Regions from separate parts of the Clostridium aromativorans genome, predicted to be linked through region 4. Evidence: riboswitches for the same ligand, from Rfam matches in the RefSeq annotation. Region 4 holds a riboswitch; each other region holds the start of a gene.

Region 1 (3,199 bases), on a different contig from region 4:
GAATCTCGAGCGTGGCTTAGAAGAACGTCATATTCAATTGATAGCCCTGGGAGGAGCAATTGGCGTAGGGCTATTTTTAGGTTCTGCTACTGCTATTCAAACAGCTGGGCCAGCAATTCTATTGGTTTACATTATAGCTGGACTAGCTATGTTTGTCATAATGAGAGCTCTAGGTGAGTTGGCGACTTCCTATCCTGTTTCCGGATCCTTTAGCGCCTATGCCAATGAATTCATAAGTCCATTGGCAGGATATATGACTGGATGGACTTATTGGTTTATGTGGGTGGTAACCTGTATGGCTGAAATTACAGCTGTAGGCGTATACGTTAAATTCTGGATTCCAACTATGCCTCAGTGGATACCTGCACTGGCAGCACTTATTATAATGACATGCGTAAATCTAATTGCAGTAAAAGCCTACGGTGAATTTGAATTCTGGTTTGCAATTATCAAAGTAGTTACAATTATTGCAATAATAGTACTAGGGTTGCTCATGATTATATTTGGTTTCGGTAATGGTGGAAAACCTATCGGAATTTCAAATCTATGGACACATGGAGGATTTTTCCCTAAAGGTGGATGGGGACCTATGCTTGCAGTAACAATGGTTATGTTTGCTTATCTGGGCACAGAGCTCATAGGCGTTACAGCAGGTGAAGCAAAGAATCCTGAGAAAACGATACCGTCAGCTATCAACAAAGTACTTTGGAGAATACTTATATTTTATGTAGGTGCACTTTTTGTAATAATGTCACTCTATCCATGGAATACCCTTGGTACAACTGGAAGTCCTTTCGTCTTAACATTTAGCAAATTGGGTGTATCTGCAGCAGCAGGTATTATAAACTTTGTAGTATTGACTGCAGCTTTATCTTCCTGTAACAGCGGCATTTTCAGTACTGGACGTATGCTGTACAATCTTTCCCTGCAGGGAACAGCACCAAAAAAGTTTAGTAAGCTTGGTAAAACCCATGTTCCAGCTACTGGCATTTTGATTTCTGCATTTTTTATGTTAATTGGAGTTGTTCTTAATTTTCTGGTACCTGGAAAGGTATTTACTTACATTACAAGTGTAGCTACACTTGGTGCAATTTGGACTTGGGGCATTATACTGATAGCACAGATGAAGTTTAGAAAAAGACTTACTCCGGAAGAAATAAAAAAGTTGCATTTTCCAATGTTTGGATATCCTTATCTTAACTGGATTGTACTGGCATTTTTAGCTTTCGTCATCGTAATGCTAGCTTTTAGCCCAGATACTAGGATTGCTCTTATTGTAGGATGTTTCTGGTTCTTACTTATACTAGCTTTCTATTTTATACTTGGCTTAAATAAAAAGACCTCTAATCCTACAAAATCTGAACCAGAAGAATAAAATTTAAAATTGATTTACAAATTTTTATCAAGGTAGTATAATGAGTTTAAAATAAAATAGGCTGTGGGGGTGCTTTATATAGCTGAGAAGAGATATTCTCTAACCCTTTGAACCTGATCCAGATAAAACTGGCGTAGGGAAGCAATTTCACATGACTTTTGATTTTTATTAGGTGTATGCTTTTCCGCATACACCTTTTATATTTATACGGTGTCTATCACTGCCAGCACTCCTAGCTTCTTTAGAACCTTGGAGTTGCTTAAACAAATACAAAATTAGAGGTGTTTTTAATGAAAAAAGTATTGACAATTGCAGGTTCTGACAGCTCAGGTGGTGCGGGAATACAAGCTGATTTAAAAACCATGAGTGCACTTGGCGTGTATGGAATGAGTGTAATCACTGCCGTTACAGCCCAAAATACTATAGGTGTACAAGATGTACTGGACGTAACTCCTGAAATTGTGGAGGCTCAAATAAGATCCATATTTGACGATATCGAAGTAGATGCAGTAAAAATCGGAATGGTTTCAAATAGTAAAACCATATCTGTAATAAAAAAGCTCTTAATAGAATATAGGGCCAAAAATATAGTACTCGATCCGGTAATGATATCAAAAAGCGGATATTCTCTCTTAAAACCTGAAGCAGAAACAGCAATAAAAACTATGGTAAATGTTGCAGATGTAATAACTCCAAATATTCCAGAGGCAGAAGTTCTCAGCGGACTAAAAATTAAAAATGAAAAAGATATGGAAAGTGCAGCTTTTAAAATAAAAGAACTGGGTGCAAGGAGCATACTCGTAAAGGGAGGCCATAGATGCAATGATGCCAATGATATTTTGCTTCACGATAATAAGGTATTATCCCTTAAAGGTCATAGAATAAACACTAAAAACACTCATGGAACAGGATGTACTTTATCTTCCGCTATAGCTTCCTATTTAGCCAAAGGACACAATATTGAAAAGGCAGTAAACCTATCAAAGCAATATATAACTAAGGCAATAGAAAATTCATTTCCCATTGGTCATGGAGTTGGCCCTGTTGGACATTTTATAGAAGTTTATAAAAAAGCCGGTATAACTTTTTAATAGAAGAAATTATTTTTAAACTTAAAGGGGGTTAAAAAATTGAACAATATAAATCTAGACAAAGTAACAAAAATATTATCAGAGGTTAGAAATAAAATACCTCTTGTCCACTGTATTACCAACTATGTTACCATAAATGACTGTGCAAATATTCTCCTATCTTATGGTGCCTCCCCTGCTATGTGTGAGGCCTATGATGAGGTTTTTGATTTTGTCAAATTATCATCTGCCCTGTACATAAATTTAGGAACTCTTAATAAAGAGCAGGAACAAGCCGCAGTTTTAGCCAGCACTTCTGCAAAAATCCATGATATCCCCGTAGTATTAGATCCTGTAGCCTGTGCCGCCGTGCCAAAAAAAATTCAAGTTATAAACAGAATACTCCAGGTTGGAAAAATTGATGTCATAAAGGGAAACATAGGAGAGATTAAATTTTTGGCAGGACAATCCTCCAATGTAAAAGGTGTAGATTCCTTTGATACTGGAGAAGGTGCCTTAGAATGCTGCATAGCTTTATCTCAAAAATACAAGTGCACAGTTGCTGCCACCGGTAAAAAGGATTTCATAACAGATGGTAAAAGAAGTGCTGTAATTGAAAACGGCACAGAAATGTTTACTAAAGTTACTGGATCCGGTTGTATGCTGGGTGCCCTTTGCGGAGCTGCCTGTGGAGCATCTGAAGATAAATTCACAGCTACTGTAAATGCCATACTCTCAATGAATATAGCTGGAG
Region 2 (3,199 bases), on a different contig from region 4:
TATTGAATTATCACTGTTTAGACATCTATAATTCACTTTCAGCCAATATAACCAAAATGACACCTGTTTCCAGAGAAAAAATAAATGCCATAAATACTTTTATGGATAATAATAAATCAGATAATAAAAATCTGAAAGGATATTCAAAGGAAAAAAATCTTATAATGATACAGGTAGAGGCCCTTCAGGAATTTGTAATAAATGCTTCTGTAAATGGACAGGAAATAACTCCGAATTTGAACAGATGGGTGAATAGGTCAGTGTATTTTGATAATTTTTATTATCAGGTAGCGGCAGGGGGAACTTCCGATGCGGAGTTTATGACCAACAATTCGATATATCCGGCAGCGGCTGGGGCAGTGTATTTTCTGTATTCCGGAAATAAATTCAGTGCCATGCCCGAAAATTTTAAAAATAACGGTTACAGTACAGCAGCATTTCACGGCTTTAGAGAAAATTTTTGGAACAGACAGATAATGTACAAAAAATTTGGCTTTGATAATTTCTATGGTGAAAAAAGTTATAAGAAAGATGAATCCATAGGTTTGGGACTCAGTGACAGATCTTTTTTGAACCAGTCTCTGATAAAATTGAACAATATGAAATCACCTTATTATGCTTTTTTAATAACACTGACCAGTCACTTTCCCTATGATGATGTGGATAAATATGGTGATTTTGATGTGGGAAATTTAAAAGGTACTCTTCTTGGAAATTATTTAAAAGCCATACATTATACAGATGAACAACTGGGAGTGTTTTTAAATGCTCTGGATGAAAATGGCACGCTTGAAAATTCAGTTGTAATGCTCTACGGTGATCACTATGCAATACCCAAAGATAAAGAGCAGCAGCTGTTCAAATTCCTGAATGTAAATTCAACTTCCGAAATGGATTGGGAAGGGCTTCAGAAGGTACCTCTTCTAATACATTTTCCCAACGAATCGGTGAAAGGTGTGAATCACGTATATGGAGGTGAAATGGATATATATCCTACGGTGTGTAACTTATTTGATCTGCCCGGGAAAAATATGTTTGGAAAAGATCTTTTTAACCCTAAAAATCAGAAGGTTATATTTAGAAATGGTTCCTTTATAGATAAAAATTATTATTCTTCTTCCCAGGATGATGTATACTATGATGTAAAGACCGGAAAGGAAGTGCCTGAGAATAGCAGCCTGAGGAAAGACAAAGAGGATGTGTTGAATCAGCTTGAATATTCTGATTACATATTAAAACATAATGTCATTGACAAGTTGGATAAATAAAACTGCGGATATGTACATGAAATGTTTACATTTTTATAAACAAGTGATATTATAATAATAATGTAGCAAATTTAATATTGTCTGTAGTGTCAGGGGTGCCGGTACGGCTGAGAAAAGTGAAAACTTTAACCCTTTGAACCTGATTCGGGCAGCGCCGACGTAGGGAAACCGCTTTGTAATTTGTATCCTGAAGCACTATTTGTGATAGTGCTTTTGTTTTTTGTCAAAGTTATATAGGAGATAATTGAAATGCTTGTTGATGCCCACAATCATATGGATTTTTATGGAGAAAACTTAAAGAAAGCTCTTGATATTATAAAAAAAGATGATATCAAGACACTGGGATGCTCCATGAACCTGAAAAGTTATATTTTTACGAAAAAGATAAGTGAAGAGAATGAGAATATAATACCCTGTTTTGGAATACATCCCTGGGAAGCACATAAAAATTATGGTAATCTGGATAGGTTTGATGATTGTATAAAGGAGTGTAAGGCTTTAGGGGAAATAGGTCTTGACTATTACTGGGTACCGGAGAGAGAAAAATATCCCAAAATGGACATGGTATTTGAATACTTTTTGAGTAGGGCCAGACGATATGACAAGATAACCAATATCCATACCAAGGGAGCAGAAAATAAGATACTGGAATATATAAAAAGGTATAAATTGAGAACACCGATAATTCACTGGTACAGCGGTGATATGGATGTGCTCAAGGAGCTTTTAAAATGTGGTTGCTTTTTCACCATAAGCGTTGATATAGGCTATTCCAGGATTACAGATGAAATAGTCAATATTCTCCCCCTGGACAGAATATTGACGGAAACAGATGGACCCGACTCCCTTGAGTGGGTGAATAAACGGTATGGATATCCCTGGGAAGTTGAAGGCATTGTCAGAAAAATCTCAAACATAAAGGGAATTCAGTATGAAGAGTTAAAAAATAAAATATCCAGTAATTTCAACAGATTGAAATTGTGAATTTAAGGTGTTTAGAATGAAAGAATCAGGAAATATTCAAAATAAGATGTACCCGGTGATAACCATAGCAGTAGTAGTGGCTTTATGGCAGATGGTGGTGGGTCTTCAGTATATACAACCCTATATCCTTCCCTCGCCGTCAAATATTATAAAGACCCTCGTTTTGGATTTTAGAAACATAATGGAAAATGCGGAAACAACGCTTTATGAATCTTTTGTAGGATTTTTTATATCCATAGTGCTTTCTTTTATATTGGCCATAATAATGGACAGCTTTCATACAGTTAAGAAATCACTATATCCTATTTTGCTCATATCCCAGACCATTCCAACTATAGCTATAGCACCGCTTTTTATAATATGGTTCGGATTTGGAGCACTTCCCAAGATAATAGTTGTGATAACGGTATGCTTTTTTCCCATAGTTGTAAGTCTTGTAGACGGTCTTGAAAAGATAGATGTGGATTACATAAATCTATTTCATAATATGAAGGCTTCCAAACTTCAGATATTTTACCATCTTAAACTTCCCTATGCTCTGGTCAACTTTTTTTCAGGTTTGAAGATTGCTGCAACTTACATGATAATGTCTGCAATTATAGGCGAATGGCTGGGAGGAGACAGCGGAATAGGTGTATATATGGTGAGGGCCAAGAATGCCTACCAGCTTGATAAGGTATTTGCCTCAATTCTGGTTATTGTTGTAGTGAGCATTGCGATAATCTATATCATAGACTTTATAGGTAAAAAAATAATACATTGGAAATAAGAGGGGGATAATAATGAGAAAAAGTAAATTTATATTGTTGATACTGGCTGTTTTTATAAGTGTAATTGCTATATCAGGATGTGGAACAAGCGATAAAAAGGATACATCAAATTCCCTGGATAAGACCACTGTCATACTGGACTGGACTCCAAATACAAATCACACCGGATTGTATGTG
Region 3 (3,199 bases), on a different contig from region 4:
ACTATATCCAAGGCTTCGAATTCCACATGGAATTTAACATTCACTGCAACTACGCCTAAAGGAGAAGCAGTAACAAAAACTATATCCACTACCCTTGATTCTTCCTATGAGCAGAAAATAGGCACATCCGCAGAATGGATCAGCGAAGATCCGGCTAATCAGAACAATCAGCTTCTACCTCTAGCAAACGCGGATGAGGTAAAATATCAATCGGCCAAAGTCAATGGAAATTCATTATCTGATTCCAGCAACAAAATTCACCCTGTTGCCATGATATCAAATGGTGGAAATATCGCAATTTATCCCTCTGAGATCGGAGCAGATGGTGAATCATTTACAACAACTACTAACTCCAGTTACAACAATAACATCAACAGTATTTCCAATTTCAGACATAGATCCGATAATTTATCAAAACATATTTCAAGATATCCCGGAGATTATTCTCATTACAGACAACCTGCAGCAGCTGCTGCCTATTAGTCAAAAAAGAAGCCGGATAATTTCATAATCGGCTTCCGTTTTGAAGTGTAAAGCCAAAAAATATTATGTTAAATAACACAAAAACAGCATTATCATTCACAAATATAATGCTGTTTTTATATATATTAAATAGTATATAATTAAAATATCATGTCTCCTGCTTCAAAAAATACTTGATAGAAAAGAGGTGTTTCACAATAGGAAACAAGAAAAACAACTATGTGCTGTGTTATAAGGATCTATGTAAAAAATTCAGCCGGCGTCCCCTGGAAGAAATTGTCCAAAAAAGTGGAGCAAAATATGACGCTGAAAAGAATATGTTCACCTTAAAATACTTTAACAGGGAATATTTAATTTCCTATCCGGAAGGCTCTATTACATTAAAGGATTTTAATCACAACGATCTATCTTATGAATCCGATACGATAATGGATAAAATACTGATCATGAGCTATCTCTGCAGATGCACCAAAAGTGGACTGACCAATAAATGGGTACCCTACAGGGAAATAGAAGGTGTAGGCTGCACCTATGATTTTTTTGCCGGCCATGGTATAGACAAACTTACCAAATACTTCGGAAACAGAGATGAACTATTTCTAAAGGCCGGGAAAAAACTTGATGCTAAAAAACTATGCCTGGGAGATATGTCACTTCAGTTTAACATATTTCCAAATGTGCCCGTTGTACTGGTCTTATGGCTGGCAGATGAAGAATTCGAAGCCCAGGCAAACATCTTTTTTGACTCTTCTGCCTCAAAAGAAATTCACATAGAAGATCTGGCCTCCCTGTGCTCAAAGGCGGCTGACGAATTGATTAGATGTGCAAAACAAGTGGAAAATTTTTAAAAATGTTTACATATATATGGATAAGTGCTATTATATATATGTAAAGTAAATAGAATTGTTTGTGGGGGAACCGTTTCGGTTGAGAAGGTAAAACCTGACCCTTTGAACTTGATGTAGTTAACACTACCGTAGGGAAGCAAATATTTAAAATGTGTATTCGAGGAGTGTTTTCATCAGACACTCCTTTTTTTATTTAAAAATACAATGTTACAGGGGAGCCCATGTTGATAGGCTGAGAGTAAGATACTATCTTTTACCCTTATAACCTGATTTGGATAATGCCAACGTAGGGAAATTTACGCTGTTTTAAAAAACATTCAGAGTTTTTATATCCTATGGGAAGCATTTGCTCCCTATTTTTTTATCCATAAAATCAAGAAGGAGATTGATAAAATGAATTATACAACCCAGATGGATGCTGCCAGAAAAGGAATAGTCACGGAAGAAATACGTATAGTAGCCAAAAAGGAAAATATGGATGTCAAGGATCTCATGCACCTTATGTCCAAAGGCAAAGCTGTCATTCCAGCCAATAAAAATCATAAAAATTTAAGTGCAGAAGGCGTGGGAAAAGGGCTTAAAACAAAGATAAATGTCAATCTTGGCATTTCAAAGGACTGCTGTAATATAGATCTGGAACTTGACAAAGTGAAAAAAGCAATAGACATGAAAGCTGAGGCCATTATGGATCTAAGTTGTTTTGGGAAAACAAGAGAATTTAGAAACAAGTTAGTGGCTATGTCTCCTTCTATGATAGGTACTGTACCCATATACGATGCAGTTGGTTTTTATGATAAAGAATTAAAGGATATAACTGCTGAGGAACTTTTAAGCGTTATAGAAGCCCACGCAAGAGATGGGGTTGACTTTATGACCATCCATGCCGGTATAAATCTGGAAGCAGCACAGATATTCAAGAGAAACCCGAGACTTATGAATTTTGTCTCAAGAGGAGGCAGCTTGATGTATGCTTGGATGAACTTGAATAAGAGACAAAATCCTTTCTATGAATACTTCGATAAAATTCTTGACATATGTGAAAAATACGATGTAACCATAAGTCTGGGAGATGCCTGTAGACCTGGCTGTATAGATGATTCTACAGACGCAAGCCAGATAAAGGAACTCATGACCTTAGGTGAACTGGCAAAAAAAGCCTGGAAAAGAAATGTACAGGTAATGATAGAAGGGCCCGGTCATATGGCTCTTAATGAAATAGAAACCAACATGAAGCTTGAAAGAAAGCTGTGTCATGATGCTCCATTTTATGTACTAGGTCCCATAGTAACAGATATAGCACCTGGATATGATCACATAACAAGCGCCATAGGCGGCGCTATTGCTGCAACTTATGGAGCGGATTTTCTCTGTTATGTAACTCCTGCAGAGCACCTCAGACTGCCTGATTTGCAGGATATGAAGGATGGAATTATAGCCGCCAAAATAGCTGCCCATGCTGCAGACATTGCAAAGGAAATCAAAGGTGCAAGAAATTGGGACAACAAAATGGCTGAGGCCAGAAGAGCACTTGACTGGGAAAAAATATTAGATACTGCAATAGACCCTGAAAAAGCCAGAAAATACAGAAAGAGCTCAACACCTGAAGATAAAAAAACCTGTACCATGTGTGGAAAAATGTGTGCTGTAAGAAACATGAACAAGGTAATGGAAGGAAAAAACATAAATATCCTTCGGGATAAAGACTAGAACATCGATTCCAATTGCTTTTGAAATGAGGTGTAAAAATGACCGTAAATGGAGAAGAATTGGATTTTGCCCCCGAAACGACAGTATCACAATTACTAAACAAATTAAATATAGACGAAAACACCGTTGTAATTGAAGTGGATTTAGAGTTAGTAGACAGG
Region 4 (3,199 bases):
ATGAGTATGGTTACCAGCACTTTGCTCCATATGCCATATCCAAACCACAGCACAAATATAGGAGCAAGTGCAGTTATGGGCACTGTCTGCGTTACAATTACAATAGGATAAAGAGCTCTCTGTACTCTTTCACTTATATTCATAGCCGCAGCAAGAAGAACCCCAAATACTATGGATATTCCAAGCCCTTCAAAAGTCACAGCAAGGGTAGCCGGCAAATGTACCAAAAATAAGATGTCCTTCAGCTCCCATATTTTTTTCACAATTGCTGTAGGAGATGGGAGGATGTACATAGCATCTATATATCTGGCAATTGCTTCCCAGACTGCAAAAAACAACAGGCATATTATTATGGAGGATCTGTATTTTTTCACAACCTTATCCCCCTTTTAAGTTCTTCTATAAGCTGTGCCTTTATCCTCAAAATATCAGGATTGTCAAGCATATCTCTTGTTCTGGGATAGTTTAAATCAACCTTTATTTCCTTAAATTTTCTTATAGGACTTCCATCTGTTACAAATATTCTTGTAGACAAAAAAAGTGCTTCCTCCACATCATGAGTTATAAACAATACAGTCTTGTTTAATTTGGACCACTTATCCAAAAGCCATTCCTGCATAGAGAGTCTTGTTATTGCATCCAGTGCACTAAAGGGCTCATCCAAAAGGAGCAGTTCTGAGCCTGTAAGAAGAGTTCTTGTAAAGGCTACCCTCTGGCGCATACCTCCGGACAAATCCCTGGGATATTTATCTTTATATTTTTCCAGGCCGAAACTTTGCAGCATTTCTTCTGCCTCGTTCCTGACCCTTTTCATATCTCCACCTTTGATCTCAAGGGGCAGTGAAGAATTTTGAAGTATGGTTCTCCAGGGTATTAAAAGATCATTCTGAGGCATATATCCTATGTAGCCCTTTCCCAAAACGTTTATATTTCTGCCCTCTAAAAATATATCTCCTTCAAAAGGTCTCTCCAATTTGCAGATAAGCCTGAACACAGTGCTTTTTCCGCATCCGCTGGGACCCACTATACTTATGAACTCCCCTTTATCTACTCTGAAACTCAAACTTTTTATTATAAAATCCGGGTCTTCATCATATTTAAAGCTTATATTTTTAAATTCCAGCACAATTACATCCTCCTGTCATAGCCATATCCCAAAACATACTTTCATATTTACTGGTATTTATAAAAATTTCTTTCAATCTCTCAAATTTCTTTTCCGATATATCTGCAGTCAACTGATCAAACAGTTCAATCAGCCACCTCGTTTCCCTTTCGTAATCTTCTGAAGAGTACCCCCTTATCCACTGTCCATAAAATTTATCTTCCACGGCTCCCTCTATTTTACTCAGTCTTTTACCAATCAAAAGATAACTCCACATACAGGCTAGAAGGGAAGCTGTTAAATCCATCAGATCTCCCATCTGCGACACTGACAGCATGTAATTTGTATAGGAAATATTTTCAATGGCAGCTTCGGTATTCTCTATATTCTCTTTTCTTATGCCCAATCTTTTCATATAATTTCTATGTATATTCATCTCTCCATTCAATATATTGTCCACCATCTTCGAGAAACCCCGCATGATACTCTCATCTTGGGCTTTAACTATTCCAAGTGCATATACTTTTACATAATCCAGAAGATATATATAATCCTGAATCATGTAAAATTTGAATTTCTCCACATTCAAACTTCCATCTGCTATTCCCCTTATAAAAGGATGCTCGTAATAAGAATCCCATATAACCTTTACACTATCATATAATTTTATAGATGTTCTCATACAATCCCGCCTTTTCAATTCACAATGCACAATTATTCTCATAAAAAAGGTACAAACTTTTAAAAAAATGTTTGTACCTTTATCGACTAAATTATATTGCAACCTCTTCCTACGCTGGCATTGACCAGATCAGGTACAACTAGGGTCTAAGGATTCAATCCTCACTCTCAGCCGGTAACACCAGCACCCCTGGGATATATAAAACTATTTAATTTTATATATTGCACAGACACCAATTATATTACTACAATAATTGAAATTAATCAATATTTCCGTCGTATTTACTCTAGCGAATAAATTACATTACCTAGTTCTCTGGCTTCTTCTTTATCATGAGTCACCATTATAACTGTTCTTTTATTTTCCCTGTAAAGCAATAAAAACTTCTCTATTATGTCACCCTTTAACCTATTATCCAGGCCCTTAAAAGGTTCATCCATCAGGAGCAGATCACTTCTATAGGCAAAAGCTCTGGCAAGTGCAACTCTTCTCTTCATACCTCCACTTAATTCCCCGGGAAATTTATCTCTGCAATCTGACAGTTCCACCATATTTAAAAATTTATTTACAGTCGATTCTATTTCATCTCTATTCATTACAGATTTTAGTACAAAAGCCACATTTTCATATACTGTCAAATGGGAGATAAGCCTATCTTCCTGAAAAACATAAGACAATCTATCGCTTTTCAAATATACCTGTCCATCATAATCTTTTTCAATTCCACTTATAATATTTAAAAGAGTGGTTTTCCCACAGCCCGAGGGTCCAAATATAACTGTAATTTTGTCCTTTAAAAAGCTAAGATTTAAGTTTATAAACACAGGAAGTTTCCCATAGGATTTGTTCAAATTTTTAATTATAACTTCATATTTACCATCATCTTTCATATAAACGTCCTCTTTGATAAATAATACTTAAATATCTTTTCGAAAGCAAAACTCAGTATTACAACTACAATAGTCCAGGCAAACAGTTCAGGGGTCTCAAGTGTGTTCTTCGAATTCAAAAGATTCAATCCTATGGAGTAATTAGGTGTACTCAATACCTCTGATGCCACCGAAACTTTCCATCCAATTCCAAGACACATGAGTATACCTGATACAACATAATTTTTTATACTTGGAAGATATATATCTTTTAATAAGTATTTTTTCTTAACCCTATACACACTCGCCATTTGAATTAAATTTTTGTCCACCGACTTTATTCCCTGAATTACATTCGTATATACTATTGGAAAACATATTAAAATAGCTGTAAAAATAACTACATAGGATGAAGTAAACCAAATTAAAGCTATAATAATTATAGACATAACGGGAGTCGCTTTCATGGTAATTATAATGGGATCCAGAATTTCCTCTATAAATTTATTCAAACCTGCGGCTACTCCCAGCACAATGCCTACA

What was found. Region 4 has a riboswitch for thiamine pyrophosphate ahead of tenA (thiaminase II). Riboswitches for the same ligand answer to the same signal wherever they lie in the genome.
Region 1: it holds a riboswitch for thiamine pyrophosphate, as region 4 does, so the genes downstream of both, thiD (bifunctional hydroxymethylpyrimidine kinase/phosphomethylpyrimidine kinase) here and tenA (thiaminase II) in region 4, are expected to answer to the same signal.
Region 2: it holds a riboswitch for thiamine pyrophosphate, as region 4 does, so the genes downstream of both, LN736_RS02860 (TatD family hydrolase) here and tenA (thiaminase II) in region 4, are expected to answer to the same signal.
Region 3: it holds a riboswitch for thiamine pyrophosphate, as region 4 does, so the genes downstream of both, thiC (phosphomethylpyrimidine synthase ThiC) here and tenA (thiaminase II) in region 4, are expected to answer to the same signal.

What each region holds. Positions count from the first base shown of each region.
Region 1 is NZ_JAJJPB010000010.1:25,758-28,956, reverse strand. It holds gene LN736_RS09285 (amino acid permease) at 1-1,375, shown strand, start outside; TPP riboswitch at 1,431-1,533, shown strand; gene thiD (bifunctional hydroxymethylpyrimidine kinase/phosphomethylpyrimidine kinase) at 1,666-2,466, shown strand; gene thiM (hydroxyethylthiazole kinase) at 2,506-3,199, shown strand, end outside.
Region 2 is NZ_JAJJPB010000002.1:36,125-39,323, forward strand. It holds gene LN736_RS02855 (LTA synthase family protein) at 1-1,268, shown strand, start outside; TPP riboswitch at 1,350-1,451, shown strand; gene LN736_RS02860 (TatD family hydrolase) at 1,518-2,252, shown strand; gene LN736_RS02865 (ABC transporter permease) at 2,269-3,021, shown strand; gene LN736_RS02870 (ABC transporter substrate-binding protein) at 3,035-3,199, shown strand, end outside.
Region 3 is NZ_JAJJPB010000015.1:78,651-81,849, reverse strand. It holds gene LN736_RS12075 (G1 family glutamic endopeptidase) at 1-483, shown strand, start outside; gene LN736_RS12070 (DUF3786 domain-containing protein) at 705-1,331, shown strand; TPP riboswitch at 1,385-1,484, shown strand; TPP riboswitch at 1,533-1,643, shown strand; gene thiC (phosphomethylpyrimidine synthase ThiC) at 1,725-3,038, shown strand; gene thiS (sulfur carrier protein ThiS) at 3,077-3,199, shown strand, end outside.
Region 4 is NZ_JAJJPB010000026.1:33,612-36,810, reverse strand. It holds gene LN736_RS15505 (ABC transporter permease) at 1-374, opposite strand, end outside; gene LN736_RS15500 (ABC transporter ATP-binding protein) at 371-1,126, opposite strand; gene tenA (thiaminase II) at 1,113-1,787, opposite strand; TPP riboswitch at 1,877-1,988, opposite strand; gene LN736_RS15490 (ABC transporter ATP-binding protein) at 2,069-2,677, opposite strand; gene LN736_RS15485 (ABC transporter permease) at 2,674-3,199, opposite strand, start outside.